Regions from separate parts of the Streptomyces sp. NPDC018693 genome, predicted to be linked through region 1. Evidence: riboswitches for the same ligand, from Rfam matches in the RefSeq annotation. Region 1 holds a riboswitch; each other region holds the start of a gene.
The links. Region 1 has a riboswitch for cobalamin ahead of ACH5AC_RS21120 (cobalamin biosynthesis protein). Riboswitches for the same ligand answer to the same signal wherever they lie in the genome.
Positions count from the first base shown of each region.

Region 2: linked by a shared signal. The riboswitch ahead of ACH5AC_RS31045 (CbtB-domain containing protein) and the one ahead of ACH5AC_RS21120 (cobalamin biosynthesis protein) in region 1 are both predicted to bind cobalamin.
Region 3: linked by a shared signal. The riboswitch ahead of ACH5AC_RS03035 (ribonucleoside-diphosphate reductase subunit alpha) and the one ahead of ACH5AC_RS21120 (cobalamin biosynthesis protein) in region 1 are both predicted to bind cobalamin.

Region 1 covers NZ_JBIRZZ010000007.1:356,701-363,030, forward strand. Annotated here, with positions in the region: gene ACH5AC_RS21115 (cobyric acid synthase) at 1-1,143, opposite strand, end outside; gene ACH5AC_RS21120 (cobalamin biosynthesis protein) at 1,140-2,156, opposite strand; cobalamin riboswitch at 2,261-2,397, opposite strand; gene ACH5AC_RS21125 (hypothetical protein) at 2,538-2,759, opposite strand; gene ACH5AC_RS21130 (anion permease) at 2,796-4,040, opposite strand; gene ACH5AC_RS21135 (lysozyme) at 4,143-4,886, opposite strand; gene ACH5AC_RS21140 (class II aldolase/adducin family protein) at 5,093-5,824, shown strand; gene ACH5AC_RS21145 (alpha/beta hydrolase) at 6,226-6,330, shown strand, end outside.
Region 2 covers NZ_JBIRZZ010000015.1:158,733-165,062, reverse strand. Annotated here, with positions in the region: gene ACH5AC_RS31060 (PHB depolymerase family esterase) at 1-567, opposite strand, end outside; gene ACH5AC_RS31055 (acyl-CoA dehydrogenase family protein) at 1,152-2,330, opposite strand; gene ACH5AC_RS31050 (CbtA family protein) at 2,484-3,242, opposite strand; gene ACH5AC_RS31045 (CbtB-domain containing protein) at 3,268-3,489, opposite strand; cobalamin riboswitch at 3,524-3,675, opposite strand; gene ACH5AC_RS31040 (histidine phosphatase family protein) at 4,100-4,675, shown strand; gene ACH5AC_RS31035 (ferredoxin) at 4,751-5,125, opposite strand; gene ACH5AC_RS31030 (DUF6479 family protein) at 5,266-5,631, shown strand; gene ACH5AC_RS31025 (hypothetical protein) at 5,686-6,039, shown strand; gene ppdK (pyruvate, phosphate dikinase) at 6,097-6,330, opposite strand, start outside.
Region 3 covers NZ_JBIRZZ010000001.1:633,322-639,651, reverse strand. Annotated here, with positions in the region: gene ACH5AC_RS03060 (extracellular solute-binding protein) at 1-245, opposite strand, end outside; gene ACH5AC_RS03055 (GntR family transcriptional regulator) at 585-1,349, shown strand; gene ACH5AC_RS03050 (DUF3311 domain-containing protein) at 1,482-1,751, shown strand; gene mctP (monocarboxylate uptake permease MctP) at 1,748-3,349, shown strand; gene ACH5AC_RS03040 (GNAT family N-acetyltransferase) at 3,479-3,982, shown strand; cobalamin riboswitch at 3,989-4,175, shown strand; gene ACH5AC_RS03035 (ribonucleoside-diphosphate reductase subunit alpha) at 4,304-6,330, shown strand, end outside.

The sequences.
Region 1 (6,330 bases):
GAGGGTCTTCTCGCGGGCGAACCGCACCCGTACGGGCAGCAGTCCGAGCCCGTCGACCTGCCCGCGGCGGCTCTCCACGTCGTCCTCGATGTGCTCGCCGAGGATCTGGAACCCGCCGCAGACACCGAGGACGGGCCGCCCCTCGGCGGCGCGCCGCGCGACGGCCTCGGCGAGCCCCCGCTCCCGCAGCCACTCCAGGGCCCGGACCGTGCCCCGCGTCCCCGGGATCACCACCAGGTCCGCGTCGGCAAGCTCCTCGGGCCGGTCCACGAACCGCACCACGACGCCCGGTTCGGCGGCGAGGGCGTCCACGTCCGTGAAGTTGGACATCAGCGGGACCGCGCAGACGGCGACCCGCAGCACGTCCTCGCCGACGGGCGGGGCGACGGCCGACTCCCGCACGGTGCCGCGCAGGGACACCCGCAGTCCGTCCTCCTCGTCGATGCCGAGCCCGTGCCGGAAGGGCAGTACGCCGTACGTACGCCGCCCGGTGAGCCCGTGCAGCATGTCCAGGCCAGGCTCCAGCAGGGAGACGTCCCCGCGGAACTTGTTGACCAGGAACCCGGCGACCAGCTCCTGGTCCTCCCGCGACAGCAGCGCCACGGTCCCGAAGAAGGAGGCGAACACGCCGCCCCGGTCGATGTCACCCACCACCAGCACGGGCAGCCGGGCGTTGCGCGCGATGCCCATGTTGACGATGTCGGTCCGCCGCAGATTGATCTCGGCGGGACTGCCCGCCCCCTCACAGATCACCGCGTCATACGTGCCCCGCAACTCGGCGAGGCACTCCAGCACGGTCCCGAGCAGCTTCTGCTGCCGCCCGCCGTGATACCCGCGCGCACTCAGCTCACCGACCGGCTTGCCGAGCAGCACGACCTGACTGCTCTGCTCGCCGCCCGGCTTGAGCAGCACCGGGTTCATCAGCGCGGTCGGCTCGACCCGGCACGCCTGCGCCTGCATGGCCTGCGCCCGCCCGATCTCGGCACCCTCCCGGGTGACGTACGAGTTCAGCGACATGTTCTGCGCCTTGAACGGCGCGACCTTGACCCCCTGCCGCACCAGCCACCGACAGATCCCGGCGGTGACGACACTCTTCCCGGCGTCGGAGGTGGTCCCGGCGACCAGAAGCCCGCCGCCGCTCATACGCCCCGCCCCGTCCGCTGCGTCGACCGCTGTGGGCAGTCGTTCCGCAGGGCGAGGGGGGTACCTCCCGGGCGCCTTGCGGCGCACGCCCGCAGCACCGCCCCAGCCGCACTCACCCCCAACGCCGACCACCCGACCCGCCGAGACAGCCGAACAGCCCTGCCGATGTCCCCGACTTCCACCGCACGCCCCTCCCCATTCAGCACAGGCCGATGCTCGATCCGCCCGCCATACGACAAGGTCCCCCCGAGCCGTACCCCGAGCGCGCCCGCGAACGCCGCCTCGACGGGCCCCGCGTTGGGGCTCGGATGCTTCCCCGCATCCGCCCGCCAAGCCCGCACGGCCCCGCGCGGATCCCCTCCGGCCAGTACCGCGAGCACGGCGGTGACCCGCGCCCCCGGCCAGCCGGCGACATCGTCCAGCCGCGCCGACGCCCACCCGAACCGCCGATACCGATCGGACTTGTGACCGACCATCGCATCAAGGGTGTTGACAGCCCGAAACCCGACGAGCCCCGGCACCCCGGCCACGGCCCCCCAGACCAGCGCCCCCACCACCGCGTCGGACGTGTTCTCGGCGACGGACTCGACAACGGCCCGGGCGATCCCGTCCGCGTCCAGCGCCTGCGGATCCCGTCCGCACAGATGCGGCAGCCGGGCCCGCGCGGCCTCCACATCGCCCGCCTCCAGGGCCCGCCCGATGGTTCGGGCCTCGCGGCTGAGCGAGGTCCCGCCGACGACGGCCCAGGTGGCGGCGCCGGTCAGCGCGACGGAGGCGGCGGGGGAGTTCCGTACGGCACGGGACGCGAGCGCGCCGAGCGCCACGGCGCCACCGGCGCACACGGCGGCGTGCAGCGCGCCCCACCCGCGGTGGTCGCGCCACAGCACCCGTTCCACGGCTCCGGCGGCCCGCCCGAACGCGGCGACCGGATGCCCCCGGCGCGGATCGCCGAGGAGGAGGTCACCGAGGAGGCCGGCGGCGGCGCCGTACGCGAAGACGCGATCGGCCCGCATCGGCTCAGCCGACCACGGGGCAGGGAAGGACCCCGGTACTGAACCTGAACCTAGATCGGCAGCCGCGCATGGCGATATGTCCTCACTCAGGGTGTCCACGCCCTGGTTCGACGAGACCGGCGGTGAGAGTTCCTGGCTCCCGGGGGGGGTTCTACCCCGGTGACAGTGGCGGGACCGCGCCGGATTCACACCGGCTTCCTCTCCTGCCGCCGTACATGGCCCCGGCAGTCCACCACGCCTTCGGAAGGGCCGTCAACTTGCCGTTGACCTGCAAGGGGAGAGTGTGCAGAACCCCACACCCGGCTTTCGACGACGACATGACTCCGCCCTGTCGGAAACCTCGGTGAGGTCCCGGACAGGGCGGAAGCCGATCCGTGTGGCTCAGGCCACGATCAAGGAGATGCCGTACGCCACCGCGGCCGCGCACGCCGCGAAGCAGGCGTACGCGCCGGTCGTCGCGAGGACGGCCGAGCCGCCCTCGGACTGCGCCCGCTCGCGGCGGGAGAGGCCGGCGATGCCGAGGGTGAAGAGGGTGACGAGGCCCACGGTGACGGCGAGGCTGACGCCGAAGACGGAGCCCAGGGCTGCCCAGTCGATCTTCATGGTGATGCTTCCTTGGGGGTACCGGGTGGGCGGGGCTCAGGCCGTGGTGGCCGGCGTGGTGGCCGGCTCGGCCGTGGGGGCGGGGATGACGGCCGCGAGCTCGTCGGCCGCCTGGCCGCCCGTCGGGGGCGGGGTGACGGCGGCGATCGCGGTGGTGACCACACCGGCCGGCTCGTCGGCGTCCGTGTCGTTGACGTTGGTGTGGTCGACGATCTCACGACGGGAGATCTTCCAGATGGCGGCGCTGGAGGCGACCAGGAAGACCGCGACGAGGGCCGTGCCCCAGTCACCGAAGCCCGTCACGTACTCGGCGAGCGCGGCGACGAGCGCGGCGGCCGGCAGCGTCAGACCCCAGGCGACGAACATCCGGGTGGCGGTCGACCAGCGGACGACACCGCCCTTGCGGCCGAGGCCCGCGCCCATCACCGAACCGGAGACGGAGTGCGTGGTGGAGAGGGAGAAGCCCAGGTGGGAGGAGGCCAGGATGACCGTCGCGGCGCTGGTCTGGGCGGCGAAGCCCTGCTGCGGCTGGAGGTCGGTCAGGCCCTTGCCCATGGTGCGGATGATGCGCCAGCCGCCGAGGTAGGTGCCGAGCGCGATGGCGATGCCCGCGGAGAGGATCACCCACATGGGCGGGTCGGAGTCGGGCGCGACGGCGCCGCCGGCGACCAGGGCGAGGGTGATGACACCCATCGTCTTCTGCGCGTCGTTGGTGCCGTGGGCCAGGGAGACCAGGCCGGCCGAGGCGATCTGACCGGCGCGGTAGCCCTTCTTGGACGCCTTGTCGTCGGCCTTCTTGCCGAGCGAGTACGTCACCCGGGTCGCGAGCATCGCGGCGACACCGGCGACGATCGGCGCGGCGATCGCCGGGATCAGCACCTTGGTGACGAGGACGTCGCCGTGGACCGCGCCGATGCCGGCGGAGGCGACGGCGGCGCCGATCAGGCCGCCCATCAGGGCGTGCGAGGAGCTGGAGGGGAGGCCCACCAGCCAGGTCAGCAGGTTCCAGAGGATCGCGCCGACCAACGCGGCGAAGATGACCTCGGGACGGATGCCCGTCTCGTCGACGAGACCTTTGGAGATCGTGTTGGCGACCTCCACGGAGAGGAAAGCGCCCACCAGGTTGAGCACGGCGGACATGGCCACCGCGACCTTGGGCTTGAGCGCACCGGTCGAGATGGTCGTGGCCATCGCGTTGGCGGTGTCGTGAAAACCGTTCGTGAAATCGAACGCGAGTGCAGTTACCACCACAATCGCGAGGATCAGCGAGAAGTTTTCCATTTACCCAGGCAATCGTTCGAAGTCATTGGCCGTTGGACCGTAGGCAACCTGGGTGAACGGAAGGTGAACTGATGCGGGCGTAGGAGTGTCCTACGGGCCTGCTCAGACCCAAGAGCCTTGCGCGAACCGCCTCAGCCGGTCGCTGGACCCGTTGAAGAGATTCTGGTCACCCGGCAGCTCCCCGCCGTTGTCGTACTGCCAGAACGTCCACGTCGACCAACCCGCCGGCAGTGCCCCCGCCTCCCGCGTGCGGTACCGGGCGATCCACAGGGCGTGCTCCGCGGCGAAGGCGGTACTGCCGTCCGTGCACTGGTTCCACCAGTGGGTGGTCGTGTAGATCACCGGACGGCGACCGGTGAGCCGGTGCGTCTCGTCGCTGAAGGCCCGGATCCAGTCGACCATCCGCGCCGGGCTCAGCCCGTAGCACCGCTTCCCGCGGTCGTACGGGTTGTATTCGATGTCCAGCGCGGGCGGCAGCGTCCATCCGTCCGCGCTCCAGGCGCCGCCGTTGCGGACGAAGAACGCGGCCTGGGCCTCACCGGGCCCCCGGTCCGGCAGCGCGAAGTGATACGCGCCACGGATCAGACCCGCGCCGCGCGCCCCGTCGTACTGCCCGGCGAAGTACGGGTTGCGGTAGCCGACGGACTCGGTCGCCTTGACGTAGACGAAGCTCGCTCCCTTCGCCCGGGTCGCCGCCCAGTCGACGTCCCTCTGGTGCGAGGAGACGTCATGCCCCCGGGGCAGCTGCGCCGCCTCGGCGGGCGGCGCGGTGAGCGCGGTGAGCGCGGCCAGTGCGGTCACCGCCGCGGTGAGGATCCCGATGGGACGGACGCGGGCGTGGACCATGGTTCCCCCCGATATGGCTGTGTGTGGGTGCACGTCGAACGCGACCGGGAGATTACTGAAAGATCGATCAACACCCGCCGATATCCGGCCAATCGCCTCGACTACGGGATGAATGCGGATATGCGCCCTGCCGGACCCCCGGGCTCCGCCCTGCAGTGCGCGCACACCCACCGGCGGACCGGGCCCGCGCCTGGCAGGATCGCGGCATGGCTGAGCAGCGACGCGAGCAGCGGGAGACCGGGGGCACCCGGGGCGGCACACCGGAGCCGGGAGAGCCGTGGGGGAGACGTGCGAGCGACGCGGAGGCCCGTGCGTGGGAGGCGCTCGTGGCGGCCGCCCGCCGCACCGTCGCCGACGGACTGGTCGTCGGCGCCTCCGGCAACGTCTCGGTGCGCGTCGGCGACACCGTGCTGGTCACACCCTCCGGCGTGCCCTACGACCGGCTCGGCCCGGACGACGTCACGGGCGTCGACCTCGACGGCCGACAGGTCCTCGGCACGCTCGTCCCGACCAGCGAGCTGCCCATGCACCTCGCCGTCTACCGCGCCACCGACGCCGGCGCCGTCGTGCACACCCACGCCGTGCACGCCACGGCGGTCTCCACGCTCCTGTCCGAGCTGCCCGTCATCCACTACATGACGGCCGCGCTCGGCGGACCCGTCCGGGTCGCGCCCTACGCGACCTACGGCAGCCAGGAGTTGGCCGAGAACATGCTCCGCGCCCTCGCCGACCGCACCGGCTGCCTCCTCCAGAACCACGGCACCATCACCTACGGCACCACCCTCGACCAGGCATACGACCGCACAGCCCAACTGGAGTGGATGTGCCACCTGTGGCTCACGGCGTCCACGATCCCCGGCCTGAAACCGACCCTCCTGACGGACCAACAACTAGCCGAGGTCACGCGGAAGCTCCGCACCTACGGCCAACACACCTGAGCCACGTCCGTCCGTGCTGCCGCCGGTCCTTCCTCCGCCGGCGGCTCTTCCCGCCGGCCTGTGCTGGTGTCAGCTCTTCCTCCGCCGGCGCGTCTTCCCGCCGGTCTCCGCTTCCGCCGGGCCTTCCTCCGCTGATCCCTCTTCCCGCCGGTCCCTGCCCCCGAGGGCTTCGCCTCCGCCGCCCCGTCCTACCCAGCCTCCCTCTGCCGGCTCCTCGGCTGCGTCCCGTCCCCCCACCGCCCCCTGGTTCCCGCCGCAACGGCGATCCACCACGGCGGTGCGGTCCGGCGGTGCCGAACCGGCAGTCACCAGCACGCCCCCCGCTGCCACCGGCGCACACCCGTCACCCCACCCCGCCCCACCACTGGCCGCCGGCCGACACCCCCGCGACACTGGGAGCCGTGCGCCCTGTCAAAGCGACGGCCGTCGCCGTCACCGCAGCCCTGGCCGCCGGCGCGGCCGGTGTCGCCGCCGGCCGCCTCGCCAGCGACGTCGCCCTGAAGGCG
Region 2 (6,330 bases), on a different contig from region 1:
GAAGCAGCCGAACGGCACGCCCATGAATGCCGCACCGGCCTTGAACAGGTCGGGGTAGTCGCCGAGCAGGACATTGGTCGTCATCGCGCCGGACGAGGCGCCGGTGACGTAGACCCGGTCGGCGTCGGCGTTCATGTTCTGCACGGTGTATCGGACCATCGAGGCGATGCTCGTGGGGTCACTGCCCCCGTCGTGCTTGAGCGCCTGGGGCGAGGAGACGTCGAAGCACTGCCCGCTGACGTTCGCGTCCGGGTAGACGACGATGAACCCGTGCTGGTCGGCCAGGCGGGCGAACTCCGTGTTGGAGTAGAAAGTGGGCGCCGTGCCGGTGCAGTAGTGCACTGCCACCACCACTGCCGGGCGTGCCGGAGCGTTGTCCGGCCTGTAGACGTACATGCGCAGGTTTCCGGGGTTGTTGCCGAAGTTGGTCACCTCGGTGAGTGACGCGGCCGACGCGGTGGTGGCCGAGGTGCCGGTCAGTACGAGCGCCGCGATCAGCGGCGAGACCCCCATCAGCAGGGCTACCAGTACGTCTCTGACGCGTCTCTTCTTGGACTTCCGGGACATGACGCTGTCCTTTCTGGAATCCGGCGCGGCGCGGGCGATGCTCCCGGTCTGCTGCCGAACCGGAGTGGCGGGCACGGTGGTTGCTGTGGTCCAGGGCGTAGGGAGCACACCTCAAGCGGAGGAAGCGGCAAACGGCTGGTGAAGCGCTTCGACGGTTCCATTACCCTGGATGCGGTGTCAATGCCTGTGGGGAATCAAGGCTGCGTTGCCCTCATTCCTCTTGTTTCGCCAGAAAATTCTCATTATCTTGAGTCGTCAGGTGAAGCGCTTCGACACCTCGCAACCGCCCGCCAGGCGTGCAGCCTGTGAAGACCCGGCAGGGTGTGCAGGCGAGGGGGACGGGGCCGAGCTCGATCTGCACGGCGTGCACGGTCTCGGCTGGATACGGAGCACGTCGTTCAGGAGGGCGACGGCCGTCAGGTCGTCGGTGCGATCGGCCAGTGCCGCGAGTGCCGCGCAGTGCCCAAAGAACGGTTCAGGCGCGGCTTCAGGTCGAGGCACGCCTGTCGCGGGCCCCTACGCACCTCTCGTGGCCAGGGCGCGCGCGGAAGCCGGCGCACAGATTCTCAATGGTCACACGAGTGTCAGCGGCGCACCCGGGGCATCCCCAGGCCGATCCACGAGATGATCTCGCGCTGGATCTCGTTGTTGCCGCCGCCGAAGGTGAAGATGACGGCGGAGCGGTAGCCGCGTTCGAGTTCGCCGTGGAGGACGGCGCCGGCCGAGCCCTCCTGGAGGGCGCCCGGGGCGGCGACGATCTCGAGGAGCCAGGCGTAGGCGTCCCGGCGGGCCTCGGAGCCGTAGACCTTGACGGCGGATGCCTCCTGGGGGGTGAGCGTGCCGTTCTGGAGTGCGCCCACCATGCGCCAGTTGAGCAGCTTCAGGGCGTCGAGGCGGACGTGGGTCTGGGCGAGGCGGCGGCGCACCCAGGGGAGGTCGACGACGCGGCGGCCGTCGGCGAGTTTGGTCCCGGTGGCCCAGCGCTGGACGTCGTGCAGGGCGCGGATGGCCATGGTGCCGTGTGCGGCGAGGGTGACGCGCTCGTGGTTGAGCTGGTTGGTGATCAGCCGCCAGCCATGGTTCTCGGCGCCGACACGGTGGGAGACGGGGACGCGGACGTTCTCGTAGTAGCTGGCGGTGGTGTCGTGCGAGGCGAGGGTGTGGATGAGGGTGCAGGAGTATCCGGGGTCGGTGGTGGGGACGAGCAGCATGGTGATGCCCTTGTGGGGCGGGGCGTCGGGGTCGGTGCGCACGGCCAGCCACACCCAGTCCGCGGTGTCGCCGTTGGTCGTCCAGATCTTCTGGCCGTTGACGAGGTAGTCGTCGCCTTCACGGACCGCCCGCGTCCGCAGGGACGCCAGGTCCGTGCCCGCGTCCGGCTCGCTGTAGCCGATGGCGAAGTCGATCTCGCCGGAGAGGATGCGGGGCAGGAAGTACGCCTTCTGCTCCTCGGTGCCGTACCGCATGATCGTCGGGCCGACGGTGTTGAGCGCCATCAGTGGCAGCGGTACGCCGGCCCGGGCGGCCTCGTCGAAGAAGACGAACTGCTCGACGGGGGTCAGGCCGCGCCCGCCGTACTCCTTCGGCCAGCCGACGCCGAGCCAGCCGTCGGTGCCGAGGCGGCGGATGGTCGTCCGGTAGAAGCGTTTCGCGGCGACCGGGTCGGCGTGCCGGGCGTAGGCGTTGTCGGGCACCAAATCGGCGAAGTAAGCGCGTAGTTCGGCACGCAGTCGGAGCTGCTCGGGGGTGTGGTCGAGGTGCACGGCGTCGCCTCCTGGCTGCACAGGGCCGGTCTCCTGACGGCGCACACCGTAGAACGTGTTTCAGTAATTGGGAATGCTGGTGCGGGGAGGAGTACGGGACGGGAAGACCCCCGTGCCCGGAGGCGACGGGGGCCTGGACGGTGCCCGAACGGGTCAGTGCGGTACGGGAGTCGCCCGGGTGAGCGACTCCGGCCGTACGGCCTTGGGGGCCAGTGCCCGCTCCGCCAGTTCCCCGAAGATCAGCCCGAAGGCGGTCCACAGGGTGGCCTGGACGGCCAGGGCCGCCAGGCGGAACTTCCACATCAGCAGGGCCGGGAAATGGTCCGGGACCTCGTTGAAGGACGGCAGGAAGGCGTACGCCAGGCCGACGACGAGGACGAAGAACGCGCCGGCGGCGACGGTCGCGTTCCAGTTGCCCAGGCGCGGGGCGAGGCGTTTGCCCAGGATCACGGTGGCGACGGCGAGCAGCACGCTCAGCACCACCATCAGGAAGTACAGGGTGGTCCGCCGGCCGATGGTGTCGGGGTCGCCGACGGCCGGCGGGTTGGCCGGGTACTTCAGGAACGGGACGACGTAGACGGCGAGCAGGCCGGCGACCGCCAGGAGCAGCGCGCTCGCGCGCGGCCCGAAGCGGCCGATGCGGCCGAGTGCGAAGCAGTACGCGAGGGCGGCGATGCCGCCGAACGCGACGCCGTAGACGAGCACACCGGTGGACAGGCCCGCGGTGGACTGCATCGTACGGCTCACGGGTTCCGCGCCGCCGTGTTCGTGCGCGTGCGCCTCCTCGAAGGCGATGGCCGCGTCGACGTGCGGCTCGCCCAGGAAGTAGGCGACGACCAGGGCGATCAGGCCCGCGGCGAGACCCGCGAGCATGCCGCGCACCAGGAGGGTACGGACGGTTGCCGAGTTCATGGGGCTGTCGGTTTCCTCACCGCCGTCAGTGGCAGGGGAAGCCGAGCAGGTGGCGGGCGTCGTGCACCCACTCGTGGACGCCGTCGCCGGACGTCAGTGCGGTGGCGCCCTGTTCGGCGCCGACGAAGTAGAGCAGCACCAGCATCAGGATGCCGAAGAAGACCGCCCAGGGGGCGATCGCCGAGAGCGGCAGCTTGGTCGGTACGGCGGTGGGTGTAGCGCTGGGCTGGACGGCGGACTGCGCCATGGCAGGACCTCCTGGGGAACTCGCGTCCCGGCTCGGTGGTGCACAGGACGACGGCGCGGGTCTGACTCATCCCCTCCCGCACCGAGGTGCGTCGGCGGACTCACAGTGGCGCGACCGTGCCGGAGTTGCACCGGCTTCCGCGTGCCGTCGTCGATTTCGCCCGAGACCGTACCGCGAAACCGCAGCTCGGGCCAAGGGCGCGTGCCGCGGTGGCGGGCGCCCCCGGGTGGGGCGGGTCGGTCGCTGCGGCAGGATGGGCGGGCATGAGGGGGGCGGTGGACGAACTGGCGGGGCGTTTGGGGCGGGTGGGGCTGGAGTCGCGGGCGCCGTGGCGGGGCCGACGTGGTGCCGCCGTTCCGGCTCCCCGCCGTCCGCGCGGGGGGCGTGCGCGGCAGCCGGTGCGCTCAAGTAGCCATGGATGGAGGCTTGTTGGCGGTCGGGCGCCGTGTCCCCGCCTGGGGCCGGGTCTGCTCCTGGGCCGCGATCCTGGCTGTGGGGCGCACGGCTGGACGTGGTCCGGCGGCCCGGACATGGGCGAGGGTGGGGACGGCGGTGCCGGATGCGGCGCCCCGCGCCGACGAGACGAAGATCACTGTGAGGAAGGTGTCCTGTGACGGTCCGGCTGATGCTGGTCTCCCCCGCGCTGAGCGCGGGGTTGCGTGAGGCGCGCTTCGAGGACGGGGGCTCGCTGGACGCGGTGGGGCTGCGGCAGGCGCGGGGGTCGGCGGGGGCGCTGGGCGTGGTGGAGCGGGCCTGGGTCTCGCCCACCGTGCGCTGCCGGGAGACGGCGGCGGCGTTGGGGCTGCACGCGGCGGAGGCGCCGGAGCTGGCGGCGATGGACGCGGGGCGCTGGCGCGGTGAGACGCTCACGGAAGTGGCGGCGCGGGAGCCGGAGGCGCTGGCGGCGTGGCTGGCCGATGCGGGGGCCGCGCCGCACGGTGGGGAGTCGGTGCGGGCGGTGTGCGACCGGGTGGGGGCCTGGCTCGCGTCGGTGTCCGGACTGGCGGGGCGGGTGGTCGCGGTGGTCGAGCCGGAGCTGGTTCGGGCGACGGCGGTACGGGCTCTGGGGGCGCCGGAGTCGGCGTTCTGGCGCACCGATGTGCCCCCGCTGACGGTGGTGGAGCTCACCGGTCGGTCGGGGCGGTGGAACGTACGGATGGGGCGGACTCTGGACGGCGGGGCGTAGCTGGGGGTGCGCTGGCCCGCGCCGGCGGGGTGCCGCTGCGCCCCAGCGGCAGGACTGCCCGGAGCTTGGGCGTGCCTACGTCAGCGTGCTCAGGAAGTCCGTGCATGCCTGGGCGCAGGAGCGGCAGGCTCGGGACGCCGCCTCGGCGTCTGGTTCCGTGTCGAAGGTGTCGGCGCTTTCCAGGCATACGGCCCGGCACCATTCCAGCTGGACGCGGAGGCCGGTCTCGTCGAGGCGGTTCTGTTCGGACAGGACCCGGCAGGTCGCGTCGCACGCCTCGGCGCACATGATCCCCTTCCGGCGGGCGGGTTCGTGCTGTCCGGAGCCGGTCGGGTCCACGAGGCTCGCACGCATCGCGCAGAGGCGCGCACACTCGGTACACGCCTGCGCGCACGCGAAACGCTCCTCCAGGAACCGGTAGAGCTCCTGCTGGGTGGGCGACGAAGTCACACCGCGCGAGTAGCCCCGAGCGCACGGGCCAAACCTGCCCCCGCCGCACGGCGTGCGCCGGTTTGGCGACGGTGTGTGAGGGGAACCCGGGACGGGGTCCGGACGCGGTTCACGCCCGGTTGGAGGGGTATTCGGCTGGTATGAGTAGTGCATCCGTGCAGTTGGCCGCCACCAGCGGCCTGCTCAGCCTGGCGCTGTTCGCGGTCGCACTGGCCGTGGTGGCCATGCTGGGCGGCGCCTTCTGGCTGGGCAACCGAATCAAGCTGCGCGAGCCGCCCCGGCCGCGCCCCGAGGAGCAACCGCATGTGCCGCCGGGCGGTCCGGTGCACGAGATCCGGGAGAACCGGGAACCCGACGAGGTGCCCCGGACCCCCGAGGGCGGTCGTCCTCTGACCCCGTACGAACTGACCAACATGCAGACCCGGCCGAGCACGTCGACGAAGCGGCCGCGCTGGAGCAAGGGCAGCAGCGGCTCGTTCGGCGGCGGCGGCCTGGGCGCGCACTGAGGCGCACCCGCCTGCGGCCGGCGTCGGACCACCGTAGGAACGGAAGTGAGATCCATGGCCGACCCCGGCCGCAGCAGCCTGCCACTGCCCGACTACGACCATCTGCCGATCGGAGGTCTGGAGAGCCGGGTGCGTTCTCTGACCGCCGGGGAGGTGGAGGAGCTCCTCGCCTATGAGCGGACCCACGCCGACCGGCTGCCGATCACCGAGGTGCTGACGTCCCGGCTGGAGCAGCTGGAGGCGGGCGCCGAGCCGACGTCCGGCGATCCGGGTGCCCTGCGTCCGGAGCAGTCCGAGCGGCAGACCGGTTCCCCGGTGTCGCCGGCGACCTCGCCGCAGCCCTTCAGCCCACCGCCGCACGGCACCCCCGACCAGCGGGGCAAGCCGAAGGGTGATCGCACCACCTGATCCGTTCCCCGACCGGGGGCGGTGCCGTCGGGCACCGCCCCCGGCGTCATGACCGGGTCACCGGGTGTCGCTGGTCCCCGTCGTCTCCGCGAGGGCCGCCCGGCCGGCCTCCAGTCGGGCGGCCGGGATCCGGAAGGGCGAGCAGGAGACGTAGTCCAGGCCCGCGTGGTGGAAGAAGTGGATCGAGTCGGGGTCGCCGCCGTGTTCGCCGCACACCCCGGTCTCCAGATCCGGGTTGACGGCGCGTCCCGCGTCGACGGCCAGCTCGACCAGCCGGCCCACGCCCTCCTG
Region 3 (6,330 bases), on a different contig from region 1:
TTGTCGGGCCAGCCGTAGTACTCGTGCTTGATCTTGATGCCGGGGTGCTTGGCGGCCACCGCGTCGTCGGCGGCCTTCACCAGTTCGGGCCAGTTGTTCTGTGCGTCGACGGTGAGCCAGACGGTCAGTTCCTTGGTGTCGCCGCCCTTGTCGGAGCCGCCGCCGTTGTTGTCACTGTCCCCGCATGCCGCGATGGACACCATCATGCCCGCGATACCGATCGCGGCTGCCAGCTTGCGCTTCACGCCACCCTCCTCAGGGATGCCACAAACCCCCCTGCCTCCCCGCGGTCGAGCTCATCGCGTACCGCCCATGGGGCCGGGACCTGGACCAATGGTGTAGACCAGTACCGGGAGCTTGGCCCAGACCACAGGGCGTGTCAAGGCTCCCGGATAGGCTCCGACCAGCCGTTATGGGACCTACATATGCAGGAACCTTTAAGTAAGAACCCCTCAAAAACAGCGCCTCCATGGGGGACACTTCGGGTAGACCACTTGGCGGCGATGGACTAGACCAGAACCAGTGACCGACGGTATACAGAGGGGATCACTGATCGTGCGGGAAACCCCCCGGGAAGGCAGAGGATGAGCACCGACGTCAGCAGTGCGGAGAACGAGGGTGGGGCGACCGTCCGTACCGCGCGCGTGCCCAAGTACTACCGCTTGAAGAAGCACCTGCTCGACATGACCGAGACCCAGGCGCCGGGCACACCGGTGCCGCCCGAACGGACCTTGGCGACGGAGTTCGACACCTCACGCACGACCGTCCGCCAGGCACTCCAGGAGCTGGTCGTCGAGGGCCGGCTGGAACGCATCCAGGGCAAGGGCACCTTCGTCGCCAAGCCGAAGGTCTCGCAGGCGCTCCAGCTCACCTCGTACACCGAGGACATGCGCGCCCAGGGGCTGGAACCCACGTCCCAGCTGCTGGACATCGGCTACATCACCGCCGACGACCGCCTCGCCGGCCTCCTCGACATCGCCACCGGCGGCCGGGTGCTGCGCATCGAGCGGCTGCGCATGGCCAACGGCGAGCCGATGGCCATCGAGACCACGCACCTGTCGGCCAAGCGCTTCCCGGCCCTGCGCCGGTCGCTGGTGAAGTACACGTCCCTCTACACCGCGCTCGCCGAGGTCTACGACGTCCATCTCGCCGAGGCCGAGGAGACCATCGAGACCTCGCTGGCCTCCCCGCGCGAGGCCGGGCTGCTCGGCACCGACGTCGGTCTGCCGATGCTGATGCTCTCCCGGCACTCCCTGGACAAGGGGGGCAAGCCGGTGGAGTGGGTGCGGTCCGTCTACCGGGGCGACCGCTACAAGTTCGTGGCACGGCTCAAGCGGCCCGCGGAGTAGGGCACATGACAGCCGGCCGAACACTGGCCGAATGACAGGACAACATGTGGACTGGGTCTTCCGTTGGCTTTATCCGTCACCTACATTGCCTGCTCATTGATCATGTGAGCTGTTAGGTGACGGAGCCGCCAGATGCCTCAAGCCCCGGACAAGACACCCGGAGGGCCGGTGGTGACGCCCGTGCGCGTCGTCATCGCCCTCTGCCTGCTCGCGCCCTTCGTGGCGATGCTGTGGGTCGGTTCGTACGCCAAGGCGGACCCCGAGTTCGCCGGCATGCCGTTCTTCTACTGGTACCAGATGCTGTGGGTGCTGCTCTCCACCGCGCTCACGATGATCGCGTACAAGCTGTGGCAGCGTGACCAGCGCGCCCGTGCCGCCACGAAGGGCGGTGCGGACGCGTGAACGACGGCGTGAACGGCGTGGCACTCGCCGTCTTCATCTTCTTCTTCCTGGCCGTCACCGTCATGGGCTTCCTGGCGTCGCGCTGGCGCCGGGCCGAGAACGAGCACAGCCTCGACGAATGGGGCCTGGGCGGACGGTCGTTCGGCACCTGGGTCACCTGGTTCCTGCTCGGCGGTGACCTCTACACGGCGTACACCTTCGTCGCCGTACCGGCGGCGATCTACGCGGCGGGCGCGGCCGGCTTCTTCGCGGTGCCGTACACGATCCTCGTCTACCCGCTGATCTTCACGTTCCTGCCCCGTCTGTGGTCGGTCTCCCACAAGCACGGCTATGTGACGACGTCCGACTTCGTGCGCGGCCGCTTCGGCTCCAAGGGCCTGTCGCTCGCGGTGGCGCTGACCGGACTGCTGGCCACGATGCCGTACATCGCGCTGCAGCTCGTCGGCATCCAGGCGGTGCTGGACGTGATGGGCGTCGGCGGCGGCGAGAACACCCACTGGTTCATCAAGGACCTGCCGCTGTTCATCGCCTTCGGTGTGCTCGCGGCCTACACCTACTCCTCCGGCCTGCGCGCCCCCGCCCTGATCGCGTTCGTCAAGGACACCCTGATCTACCTCGTCATCGCGGTGGCGATCATCTACATCCCGATCAAGCTGGGCGGCTTCGACGACATCTTCGCCGCGGCGGACGAGAAGTTCACGACGGCGGGCAAGGGCGGACTGATCCCGCCGGAGGCCGGGCAGTGGGGTTACGCGACGCTCGCGTTCGGCTCCGCGCTCGCCCTGTTCATGTACCCGCACTCGATCACCGCGACGCTCTCCTCCCGGAGCCGCGAGGTGATCCGCCGCAACACCACCATCCTGCCGCTGTACTCCCTCATGCTGGGCATGCTCGCCCTGCTCGGCTTCATGGCGATCGCGGCCGGGGTCAAGGTCGACAACGGGCAGCTCGCGATCCCGCAGCTGTTCGAGAACATGTTCCCGGACTGGTTCGCGGGCGTCGCCTTCGCGGCGATCGGCATCGGCGCGCTCGTCCCGGCGGCCATCATGTCCATCGCGGCGGCGAACCTCTTCACCCGCAACATCTACAAGGACTTCATCAAGCCGGACGCGACCCCGGCTCAGGAGACCAAGGTCTCCAAGCTGGTCTCCCTCCTGGTGAAGGTGGGCGCCCTGGCCTTCGTCCTGACCATGGACAAGACGGTGGCGATCAACTTCCAGCTGCTGGGCGGCATCTGGATCCTCCAGACCTTCCCCGCCCTCGTCGGTGGCCTCTTCACCCGCTGGTTCCACCGCTGGGCACTGCTCGCGGGCTGGGCGGTCGGCATGGCGTACGGCACGATCGCGGCCTACGGCGTCGCCTCCCCCACCCAGAAGCACTTCGGCGGCTCCTCGAAGGAGATCCCCGGCATCGGCGAGATCGGCTACATCGGCCTCACGGCCTTCGTCATCAACGTCGCGGTCACGATCGTCCTCACCTTCGTCCTGAAGGCCGCCAAGGCCCCCGAGGGCACCGACGAAACCAGCCCCGAGGACTACACGGCGGACGCGGGCGACCCCGGAGTGAAGAAGGAGCTCCCCGTGACCGCCGGTCACTGAACCCACCTGGGGGCGCGGGGCTGTATCCACATGCGGCTCCGCCGCCCGCACCCGACCAGCCCACCACAACCCGCAGCGGGCCGCCGACAGGAACCACCACGGCGGCCCGCTTCATGCACACTCACCCGCATGGACATCGCGATCCGCCCCGCAATCCCCACCGAGTACGGCACCCTCGGCGAGCTCACCGCCCAGGCATACCTCGACGACGACCTCCTCACCTTCCCCGAGAGCGCCTGGTACCTCACCGAACTCAAGGACGTCGCCGAACGAGCCTCCGCCGCCGAGATCCTTGTCGCCGTCGACGGGGACGACCTCCTCGGCGGCGTCACCTACGTCCCCTCCCCCGGCCCCATGGCCGACCTGGCGCGCCCCGCGGAAGCCGAGATCCGGATGCTGGCCGTAGCCCGCGCAGCTCGCGGCAGAGGCGTCGGCGAGGCCCTCGTACGGGCGTGCGTCGACCGTGCGAGGGCCGCGGGCGACCGCACCGGTATCGTCCTGTCGACCCAGCCCGCGATGCGCTCCGCCCACCGCATCTACGAACGTCTCGGCTTCACCCGCGCCCCCGAGCGCGACTGGAAGCCGATCCCGGGCTCCGACTTCACGCTCCTCACCTATGAGTTGACCCTCTGAAGTCGCTCCGACACAACATCTGGTGGTGCTCCGGCGCCCCGGCACAAGATGTATGCTCATGCTCGCTGTCGCCGCAGGGGAATCCGGTGCGAATCCGGAACTGTCCCGCAACGGTGTACTTGTGCATGTGCGTTCCCAGAGACGCCGTGCACAGGAGTCAGTCCGAGGACCTGCCGACAGCGCACCCGGCCGTCCGGCCGGTGTGCCCCTGACGTCCGGGCCTCGTGGAATGGGCCGGTGGACGCGACGCCGCGTGCGCTCGTGTGCTGCCCCCTGCCTTCCTGCGCGAGGCCCCCGTGCCGAGCGAGGGAGAGCCCCCACGTGACCATCGCGCCAGCAGACCCGGTTTCAGCCGTCCACATCGACGAGGACGCTCCGGGCACGTCCTTGCTGCGGACCCTCACCAAGCTGACCGCCGACCTCCCCGACGCCGACCCCGGCCGGGTCGCCGCCGCCGCGCTGCGCGGCCGGTCGGCCCACGCCGACGAGGCGGAGCTGCGCGAGCTGGCCACGGAGGCGGCCGCCGGTCTGATCTCCGAGGACCCCGCCTACTCGAAGCTGGCCGCCCGGCTGCTGACCATCGCTATCCGCGCCGAGGCCGCCTCCCAGGGCGTGACCACGTTCACGGAGTCGGTCGCCGTCGGACACCGCGAGGGCCTCATCGCCGACCGCACCGCCGGGTTCGTCCGGCTGCACGCCGAGCGGCTCGACGCGCTGGTCGACACCGGCGCCGACGACCGCTTCGGCTACTTCGGCCTGCGCACCCTGCACAGCCGCTACCTGCTGCGCCACCCCCTCACCCGCAAGGTCGTCGAGACGCCCCAGCACTTCCTGCTGCGGGTCGCCGCCGGCCTCGCCGAGGACGACACCGTCCGCTCGGTCGACGAGGTCGCCGCGCTCTACGGGCTCATGAGCCGCCTCGACTACCTCCCCTCCTCCCCCACCCTCTTCAACTCCGGCACGCGGCACCCCCAGATGTCGTCCTGTTACCTCCTCGACTCCCCGCTCGACGAGCTGGACTCGCTCTACGACCGCTACCACCAGGTCGCCCGCCTCTCCAAGCACGCCGGCGGCATCGGGCTGTCGTACTCCCGTATCCGCTCCCGGGGTTCGCTGATCCGCGGCACCAACGGCCACTCCAACGGCATCGTGCCGTTCCTGAAGACCCTCGACGCCTCCGTCGCCGCCGTGAACCAGGGCGGCCGGCGCAAGGGCGCGGCCGCGGTCTACCTGGAGACCTGGCACTCCGACATCGAGGAGTTCCTGGAACTGCGCGACAACACCGGTGAGGACGCCCGCCGTACGCACAATCTGAACCTCGCCCACTGGATCCCGGACGAGTTCATGCGCCGGGTCAACGCCGACGAGTCGTGGTCCCTGTTCTCCCCGGCCGACGTGCCCGAGCTGGTGGACCTGTGGGGCGAGGAGTTCGACGCCGCGTACCGCGCGGCGGAGGCGGCCGGCCTCGCGAAGAAGACCATCCCGGCGCGTGAGCTGTACGGCCGGATGATGCGCACCCTCGCCCAGACCGGCAACGGCTGGATGACCTTCAAGGACGCCGCGAACCGCACCGCCAACCAGACGGCCGAGCCGGGTCACGTCATCCACTCCTCCAACCTCTGCACGGAGATCCTGGAGGTCACCAGCGACGGCGAGACGGCGGTGTGCAACCTGGGCTCCGTCAACCTCGGCGCCTTCGTGGACCGCACGACCGGCGACATCGACTGGGAGCGGCTCGACGCGACCGTCCGCACCGCCGTCACCTTCCTCGACCGCGTCGTCGACATCAACTTCTACCCGACCGAGCAGGCGGGCCGCTCCAACGCCAGGTGGCGCCCGGTGGGCCTGGGCGCGATGGGCCTTCAGGACGTCTTCTTCAAGCTGCGGCTGCCCTTCGACTCCGCGGAGGCGAAGCGGCTCTCCACCCGCATCGCCGAGCGGATCATGCTCGCCGCGTACGAGGCGTCCGCCGACCTGGCCGAGCGCAACGGCCCGCTGCCCGCCTGGGAGAAGACCCGTACCGCGCGGGGTGTGCTGCACCCGGACCACTACGACGTCGAGCGGGCCTGGCCCGAGCGCTGGGCGGCGCTGCGGGAGCGGATCGCCGCCACCGGCCTGCGCAACAGCCTGCTCCTGGCCATCGCGCCCACCGCCACCATCGCCTCGATCGCGGGCGTGTACGAGTGCATCGAGCCGCAGGTGTCCAACCTGTTCAAGCGCGAGACCCTGTCCGGCGAGTTCCTCCAGGTCAACTCCTACCTGGTGCAGGACCTGAAGGACCTCGGCGTGTGGGACGCCCGCACCCGGGAGGCGCTGCGCGACTCGAACGGCTCGGTGCAGGACTTCGC